Regions from separate parts of the Halalkalibacillus sediminis genome, predicted to be linked through region 1. Evidence: riboswitches for the same ligand, from Rfam matches in the RefSeq annotation. Region 1 holds a riboswitch; the other holds the start of a gene.
What was found. Region 1 has a riboswitch for cobalamin ahead of CEY16_RS00080 (ribonucleoside-diphosphate reductase subunit alpha). Riboswitches for the same ligand answer to the same signal wherever they lie in the genome.
Positions count from the first base shown of each region.

Region 1 (4,392 bases):
ACGCTTTGATTCGTGCTTGCGCTTTGATTCTTATCTAGTTTTGAAGGTGTATAATAATATTCAATAATAAATTTATTTTTATTATCGAAATTCCCTTGCTTTTTCGAGTGAAGGTGAATATAATATTATTTGTCCTCAAAATTATTAACAAGATTAATATTATCCGGTGGCTATAGCAGAGAGGTCACACCTGTTCCCATGCCGAACACAGCCGTTAAGCTCTCTAGCGCCGATGGTAGTTGGGGTTCTTCCCCTGTGAGAGTAGGACGCTGCCGGGCAATATTACATAATATCCTTCAAGGACAGTTGATTTTAAAATTCCAGCGTAGCTCAGTGGTAGAGCAATCGGCTGTTAACCGATCGGTCGCAGGTTCGAATCCTGCCGCTGGAGCCATACTACCTGGAGAGCTGTCCGAGTTGGCCGAAGGAGCACGATTGGAATTCGTGTAGGCCTCTACCGAGGTCTCGAGGGTTCGAATCCCTCGCTCTCCGCCATTTTAATTAATGGCCCGTTGGTCAAGTGGTTAAGACACCGCCCTTTCACGGCGGTAACACGGGTTCGAATCCCGTACGGGTCACCATTTATTTACTTAGGCTGGAGGATTAGCTCAGCTGGGAGAGCACTTGCCTTACAAGCAAGGGGTCGCAGGTTCGAGCCCTGCATCCTCCACCATTTCTTTCGACAATCAAATGTCAATATCGCGGGGTAGAGCAGTCTGGTAGCTCGTCGGGCTCATAACCCGGAGGTCGCAGGTTCAAATCCTGCCCCCGCAACCAATTAATTTTGATTGAAACTAAATAGGAAGCGATCCTGGTCGTAACCCATTTAATTCAATATCAATAATTACATATGGTCCGGTAGTTCAGTTGGTTAGAATGCCTGCCTGTCACGCAGGAGGTCGCGGGTTCGAGTCCCGTCCGGACCGCCACTTTTAATTTTATAATTTGCACTTGTATGTATGGCTCGGTAGCTCAGTCGGTAGAGCAACGGACTGAAAATCCGTGTGTCGGCGGTTCGATTCCGTCCCGAGCCACCATCTATTTAAAATGATGGAGGGATAGCGAAGTTGGCCAAACGCGGCGGACTGTAAATCCGCTCCCATCGGGTTCGTAGGTTCGAGTCCTACTCCCTCCACCATTTTTTTGTTATGTGTAGGGGTATAGTTCAAAGGTAGAACAGCGGTCTCCAAAACCGCCGATGTGGGTTCGATTCCTACTACCCCTGCCATTTTTAATATGGCGGTCGTGGCGAAGGGGTTAACGCACCGGATTGTGGCTCCGGCACTCGAGGGTTCGATTCCCTCCGATCGCCCCATATTGGGCCATAGCCAAGCGGTAAGGCAACGGTTTTTGGTACCGTCATGCGCTGGTTCGAATCCAGCTGGCCCAGCCATTTGCGGAAGTAGTTCAGCGATAGAACACCACCTTGCCAAGGTGGGGGTCGCGGGTTTGAATCCCGTCTTCCGCTCCATATGAAGGCGGCATAGCCAAGCGGTAAGGCAGAGGACTGCAACTCCTTTATCACCGGTTCGATTCCGGTTGCCGCCTCCATGTTTTTATATATTTACATACCTTTCTCAAGTTGGTAGACAGTACAAGCTCTGTCTATCAACTTTTTTATTTGGGCATTTTTGAACCTATGATAGTTAGTGATTGATATTCGTTCCATTATCTTATTCTAATCAAGGAATTAAATTTGCTCTTGTTTTTATATATTATTTCTTCTATAATGAAATCAAATCACGATATATAGTGATTTTTATTAACTTAAACAACTATATATAGTATTCCGTTTATTTAGATGCCTTCAAGGCTTAATAGGGAATCTGGTGAAAATCCAGAGCTGCCCCCGCAACTGTAAGTGTGGACGAGCTGGTATATCCACTTTATGAGAAAACTTTAGAGGTGCTCATAAGGGAAGGACCGGTGTAGATCGAAGCACGAGTCAGGAGACCTGTCTGAGTAAACAAAGTTTCTATTTTCTTCGGGGAATAAGAGAATGAAACGACGTGATAAACTAGTTCAATTATTGATTATAGTATATTGCTCGTTTCTATTCGCTTCCTCCGGAGAAGCGAATTTTTTTATTTTGAGGAGGACTATTGATGACAATTACTCAAGAGAGACAAGCTTTTGTAAAAGATGATCAAGGAATTGAAGAAGAGTTTGATCAGTATCGTTTAAAAGATTTCATTGAGAAAGTATCAAAAGATTATCCGCATCTGGATACAGAAAGTTATCAAGATACGATTTTGGAGACCATGAAATCAAAAGGAGATATGACTAAACGACAAATCACGAATGAATTACTTCTCCGTGGTTTAGAAAACATTCAACCTTCAGCTCCAGATTGGACGTATGTGTGTGCTAATGTATTTCTTAGACAAATGTACAATGAAGCAGCTGAGAATAGAGGTAATGCTTCTTCTGGGGGTTATGGCTCATTCTTTAACTTACAAAAGATTCTTGCTGAAAAAAACATATATAGCGAAAGAATTCTTGCAGAGTATTCTAAAGAAGAGATTACTCAGCTTGGCGACATAATTGAGCCGGAACGTGACCAGTTATTCACATATATTGGATTAAGAACACTAGCGGATCGGTATTTGGCTCGTGATCATGACGGTAAATTGTTTGAACTGCCACAGGAACGCTTTTTGACGATTGCCATGACTTTGATGATCCAAGAACCAAAGGAGCGTCGAATAGATCTCGTAGAAGAAGCATATTGGGCGTTAAGTAACCTTTATATGACGGTTGCGACTCCTACGCTTGCGAATTCCGGAAAGTCATACGGGCAGCTATCAAGCTGTTTTATAGATACGGTGGATGATAGTCTTCAAGGAATTTATGATTCTAATACAGATATCGCTAATTTATCAAAAAATGGTGGAGGAATCGGTGTTTATCTAGGTAAAATTCGCTCTCACGGAAGTTCAATTAAGGGATTTAAAGGGGTATCCAGCGGAGTGATGCCTTGGATGAAGCAGTTGAATAACACGGCTGTCAGTGTCGACCAACTTGGGCAACGCCAAGGCGCTATCGCGGTCTACTTGGATGTTTGGCACAAAGATATATTCAAATTCCTAGATGCTAAGCTGAATAATGGTGACGAACGCCAACGCACGCATGACTTGTTCACCGGTGTATGTTTACCTGATCTTTTCATGGAAAAAGTTGATGCGAGAGAAGATTGGTATCTATTCGATCCCCATGAGGTAAGAGAAGTGATGGGATATAGTTTAGAAGATTTCTATGATGAAACACAGGGTAATGGATCTTTTCGTGAAAAATATGGGCAATGTGTACAGCATCAGGAATTATCAAAAACACCTGTACCAGCGATTGACATCATGAAAAGAATTATGGTCAGTCAGCTTGAAACAGGGACGCCTTACATGTTCTATCGTGATGAAGCGAACCGTCAAAATCCGAATAACCATCAAGGGTTGATTTACTGCTCAAACCTTTGTACGGAAATCATGCAGAATCAAAGTCCAACAACCGTAGAGGAGGAAGTAACTCAAGACGGTAAAATTGTCATCACGAAAAATCCTGGTGACTTCGTGGTTTGTAATTTATCCAGTATCAATTTAGGAAAAGCTGTACCCGCGAATGTATTAGAGCGATTGATTCCCATTCAAGTTCGCATGCTTGATAATGTGATTGACTTGAATACAATACCTGTACTGCAAGCCCAATTAACGAATCAAAAGTATCGTGCGGTTGGTCTTGGTACCTTTGGATATCATCATCTGTTGGCATTAGAGGGGATACGCTGGGAATCAGAAGAAGCAGTTGACTATGCAGACCATCTTTATGAAAAAGTTGCTTTTTTGACGATACAGGCAAGTATGGAACTCTCAAAAGAGAAGGGTAGCTATCCACTATTTAATGGATCGAAATGGGAAACAGGCAGTTATTTCGAAGATTATATGGACACTGAGGAATTCAAATGGTCATTATTAGCAGATGAAGTTAAAGAACATGGCATCAGGAATGGATATTTGATGGCTATCGCGCCAAATTCCAGTACGAGTATCATCGCTGGAAGTACCGCCAGCATCGATCCGATTTTTAAAAAGTTTTATTCAGAAGAGAAGAAGAATTACAAGATTCCTGTCACGGCACCTGATTTAAGCGAGAAAACGTTCTGGTATTACAAATCAGCTTATGAAATTGACCATCATTGGAGCATCAACCAGAACGCTGCACGACAAAAGCATGTCGACCAGTCGATTTCATTCAATCTATATGTGAAAAACAATATAAAAGCGAAGGAACTACTCGAATTACACATGCATGCATGGAAGTCAGGTTTAAAAACGACTTATTACACACGCTCTACATCATCAGACATTGAAGACTGCGAAAGCTGCTCATCATAAGGGA
Region 1 covers NZ_PJNH01000001.1:86-4,477, forward strand. Annotated here, with positions in the region: rRNA gene rrf (5S ribosomal RNA) at 163-278, shown strand; tRNA gene CEY16_RS00015 (tRNA-Asn) at 320-394, shown strand; tRNA gene CEY16_RS00020 (tRNA-Ser) at 403-495, shown strand; tRNA gene CEY16_RS00025 (tRNA-Glu) at 507-581, shown strand; tRNA gene CEY16_RS00030 (tRNA-Val) at 598-673, shown strand; tRNA gene CEY16_RS00035 (tRNA-Met) at 701-777, shown strand; tRNA gene CEY16_RS00040 (tRNA-Asp) at 853-929, shown strand; tRNA gene CEY16_RS00045 (tRNA-Phe) at 962-1,037, shown strand; tRNA gene CEY16_RS00050 (tRNA-Tyr) at 1,053-1,138, shown strand; tRNA gene CEY16_RS00055 (tRNA-Trp) at 1,155-1,228, shown strand; tRNA gene CEY16_RS00060 (tRNA-His) at 1,240-1,315, shown strand; tRNA gene CEY16_RS00065 (tRNA-Gln) at 1,319-1,393, shown strand; tRNA gene CEY16_RS00070 (tRNA-Gly) at 1,397-1,471, shown strand; tRNA gene CEY16_RS00075 (tRNA-Cys) at 1,478-1,551, shown strand; cobalamin riboswitch at 1,783-1,976, shown strand; gene CEY16_RS00080 (ribonucleoside-diphosphate reductase subunit alpha) at 2,106-4,388, shown strand.

Region 2 (4,392 bases), on a different contig from region 1:
ATTGCGGAAGCACTTCAAATGACTGAAGTGGGTATAAAGAGAACCGGACGATTAGACGATCGTCCGGTTCATTTTATTTAATACAAGAATGGAGTTGCGCCACTTTCTTTGATAATTGCGTCACTTTAAAAGTTATTTAAAGGATGCTTATACTTCTTTTATTCTACTCTATTCTCCCTTAAAAACTGGGTTTCTTTTATCTAGGAATGCTTGGACTCCTTCTTGGTGGTCCTTTGATTGACGCATTTTGAGTTGCCCTTTCGTTTCAGCTTCTAAAATGGCCTCAAGCTTTGAAATATTTTGGTTAGCATAAATATTCTTGGTTTCTATCATGGCTAATAATGGAGAGTTTGTCAGTTTTGAAGTGTACTGATTAACGGTTTTATCTAACTCTCCTTCTACGATATGATCTACCAATCCTAGTTTTAATGCTTGTTCTCCTTGGATCATTTGGCCTTCCCAAATCATGTGTTTTGCTTTCACTGTTCCAACTCGTTGCTCCATGAAGAAATGACCACCGCCATCAGGAATTAATCCAATACCAATGAAGTTCATGGCGATTTTAGCATCCTGTTGTGCGATGACATAATCACTAGCCAAAGCTAAACTTAGGCCTAGGCCAGCAGTCGCTCCATTTAAAGCGGAAATCGTAATTTTAGGTAATTGATAAAAAGTCGTAATGACTTCTTTTATTAAGCTCATAACTTTTTCGAAGTCTTTTGGGTCTGAAGACTGAAGCATCATCTTCACATCGCCACCCGCAGAGAATGCCTTCCCAGCTCCAGTCAGTACGACTACTTGAGAAGAACTCTCCTTCACTTCTTTTAAGCGCTCAGCCAATGACTCCAACAACTCTAGGTTCATAGAATTGAGTTGATCAGGTCGGTTGAGTGTGATTGTAGCAATATTGTTTTCTTCATTTAATAAAACTGTGTCTGTCATTGTTTGCACCTCGTCTTTTATTTAATCATCAATTTTTTGAAATACTCAGTGGCCACTTGGAATTCTTCTCGGTCATAATGGATGTTAGCGAGAATTTGTACAACTTCATTGTACGAAGTTGAGTCTTCTGTCTCCTCGAAAAAAGGGAGGAGCACTTTTTCTGCTTTTCGAATGAAATGGAATTCTCCGATGGTACCATGGATCTGGTGGTCGAGAATGAAGAAGCGATGCTGGAAGCTAACGTGCTTTTCCTTCTTCAATAACTCTTTCCCTTTATTTAAATATTCTTTAGCTTGATCCAATTCTCCTTTAATATAATTGATTTTCGATAAAATCAAATACTTTTCTAATACCTGGTCTGAATGTAAATCCTCTGTGACAGTATCATCAAAAAAATTGATTGCAACGTCGTATTCTTCTTTCCAATAACTAAGCACAGCTAGGTAATGTTTGGCTTGTTCCCGTACATCAGAAGTATGTCCCATCGGTTTGGAGTGAAGAACTTGCTTTAAGTAATTTTCAGCCAAGTCATAAGCTTCTAGTATGGTGTAATTAATTCCGTATAAGATATAGCAATCCGTAACTTTACTATAAAGGAATTCATTAGCGAATTGGTCTGTAGCCATCTGACAATAGTAGTTGGAATAAGCGGGTTTTTTCATACTCGTGAGTGACAAGGCTAACAAATAATAGATTTCAGGGTCCTTAAGAGTATGCTCCTCTAGCAAAAATCTAGCCTTTTCAAAATATTCGTTTGATTTATTAGGATAAGAGATTAGCTGATAATACAAACCAATGATTTTACAATAATAATATTTTTTTTCTTCATAGAATGTATTTTCAAGCCGTAACACTTCAGGCGCCATCAAACTGAATTTCTCTGAGTCCCTTTCATTTATTAAATAATAGAAGTGAACCAGCAAGAAAAAGTTTTGAGTTTCTGTTCGATGGAAAGGGGTAATGATTCTTTCTAATTCCTCGACCAGCGAAGTAGACGAATCATGATCATTTTGTTGAATTTTTTTATAAAGCTGTTGAATCTTCTTATTTATGTCGTCTTCATCATATGAAGTGATTTCGGAAAAACTGATATCAAGTCTCTCAAATAACAACTCAGCTAAATCATCTTTAGGTTGGATCGATCCATTCTCCATTTTACTCAAATAAGAGATTGAACAAATTCCACTGGCTAAATCCTTTTGAGTCATACCATTCTTTGTGCGATAGTATTGGATCATTACCCCTAAATCCATCGTCTTCACCCCTTGTCGTTGCTACTATCGTATCACTTTTACGGCTATTTAGTAAGAAGTGTAGGTGATTACTTCCCTGTTGACTAGTTGGCAAGAAAGAATTAATATGATGAAGAATACTAATTTCATATTTCGACTCATTTAGGTGCGAGCAGATAATCTGTTCGCTTAAAAGGGAAGTTCGGTGTAAATCCGACGCGGTCCCGCCACTGTGATTGGGAGCGACTTATCAAACCACTGTCCGTTTAATTGGATGGGAAGGGATGAGAAGCGATGACCCAAAGCCAGGAGACCTGCCTATTTGTTCGAGTCTTTTTCCTTCGGGTTTAAAGGAAAGGCTGTTTGAGTAGGTTAATACATATCTGTTCATGCCTTTGTTTCTTTTCCTGGAGGAAGCAAAGGCATTTTTATATGGACAGAGAGGGAGATTTTTATGACAAAAGTCAACACACTTCAAAAATGGTTATTGGCCATCGTACTTGTGCTAGTTGTCGGGTTAGCAGCTTGCCAAGGTGATAACGCTGGGGATAACCAAGAGGATGAAGAGAATTCAGATCAACAAACGGAAGAGCAAGCGAATGAGGAAGAAGAATCAAGTGGAGAAGAAGCAAGTAAAGAAGAAGGTTCATCATTTGAATCAGTGACTCTTACAGATAAAAGCGGAGAAGAAGTCACGATTGAAGAAAAACCTGAAAAAATCGTAACTGTTATACCTAGTAGTACTGAAATTGTCTTTGCAGTAGGTGCTGGAGATCATGTAGTGGGTGTGGACAAATGGTCCAACTACCCTGAAGAGGTAGCAGATTTAGAAAAAGTCGGCGATATGAATTTAAATATAGAGAAAATTGTCGAGTTAGAACCAGACTTAGTGGTAGCAGATCTAAATAATGCAGAAAGTATAGATTCACTGAGAAGTGCGGGCCTTAATGTAGTGGTCACAGGGGCTCAAAGTTTGGAAGAGGTTTATGCTGATATAGAAATGATAGGTCAGGCGACAGGCTATGCCGATCAAGCAAATGACCTAGTAGATGATATGAAAAATAGGGTGGATGAAATAGAGTCGGCTGTTTCGGAAATTCCGGAAGAAGAGCGTAAAAAGGTTTGGCTAGAAGTTGGTCCAGAATTATATTCTGGTGGGGAAGGTTCATTTATTAATGAGTTGATTACCCTTGCTGGTGGCGAGAATATCATCAGTGATCAAGAAGGTTGGCCACAAATCAGTGAAGAATTAATCATAGAACGAAATCCAGATGTTATTTTCACGACTTACGGTTCTTACACCGAGAACGTTGAGGAACAAGTATTAAGTAGGGAAAACTGGCAGGATATATCTGCGATACAGAACGAGGAAGTATATGATATTCACGGTGATCAAGTGACGCGCCCGGGGCCTCGTTTAGTTGAAGGCTTAGAAGCGATCGCTGAACATCTTTACCCAGATCAAGTGGAATAAAAGGGGCACATTCAAGTGGGAAGTAATCAAGCGACAATTCGAAAAAAATTGATGACATGGCTGCCGGTTTTGGTTCTAGTGTTACTGTTTGCTATGAGTCTATCAATTTCACTGGGTGCAGCATCGATCAAGGTTTCGATGGTGTGGGAGGTCATCGCTTCTAAAATCCCACTTATAAAAGAGTGGGTGAGCTCAGACTGGAGTGCCTCTAGTGAAACGATTGTATGGGATATCCGTATGCCGCGTGTCATTCTCGGGGCAATCGTGGGAGCTGCGCTCGGTCTCGCGGGAGCAATTTACCAAGGGGTATTGAGAAATCCTTTGGCAGACCCATTCATATTAGGTGTGTCGTCTGGAGCTTCGTTCGGAGCAGCTTTATTTTTCGTTTTCGGATGGCAAGTCACTTGGTTAGGAAATTTCACACTTCCTGCTGTCGCATTTTTGTTCGGTTTCGCGGCTTTGATGATTGTTTACTTTTTATCGCGCGTTGAAAATAAGGCGAGACTAGAAACGATCATCTTAGCAGGTGTCGTAGTTCAGGCATTCATAGGTGCTTGTTTGTCGTTGGTATTATCTTTATCTAATGAAAAGTTACAAACGATCGTTTTCTGGATGATGGGAAGTTTAGCACTGACAGATTGGAGTTATAATCAGGTCGTGCTACCGATCATTTCAATCGTAGTTGTGATTTCCTTATTTTTTGCTAGGGAATTGAATATGTTGGGATTGGGTGAAGAAGCGGCC
Region 2 covers NZ_PJNH01000003.1:43,032-47,423, reverse strand. Annotated here, with positions in the region: gene CEY16_RS09880 (enoyl-CoA hydratase) at 169-942, opposite strand; gene CEY16_RS09875 (helix-turn-helix domain-containing protein) at 960-2,195, opposite strand; cobalamin riboswitch at 2,322-2,509, shown strand; gene CEY16_RS09870 (ABC transporter substrate-binding protein) at 2,629-3,648, shown strand; gene CEY16_RS09865 (FecCD family ABC transporter permease) at 3,664-4,392, shown strand, end outside.
Region 2: linked by a shared signal. The riboswitch ahead of CEY16_RS09870 (ABC transporter substrate-binding protein) and the one ahead of CEY16_RS00080 (ribonucleoside-diphosphate reductase subunit alpha) in region 1 are both predicted to bind cobalamin.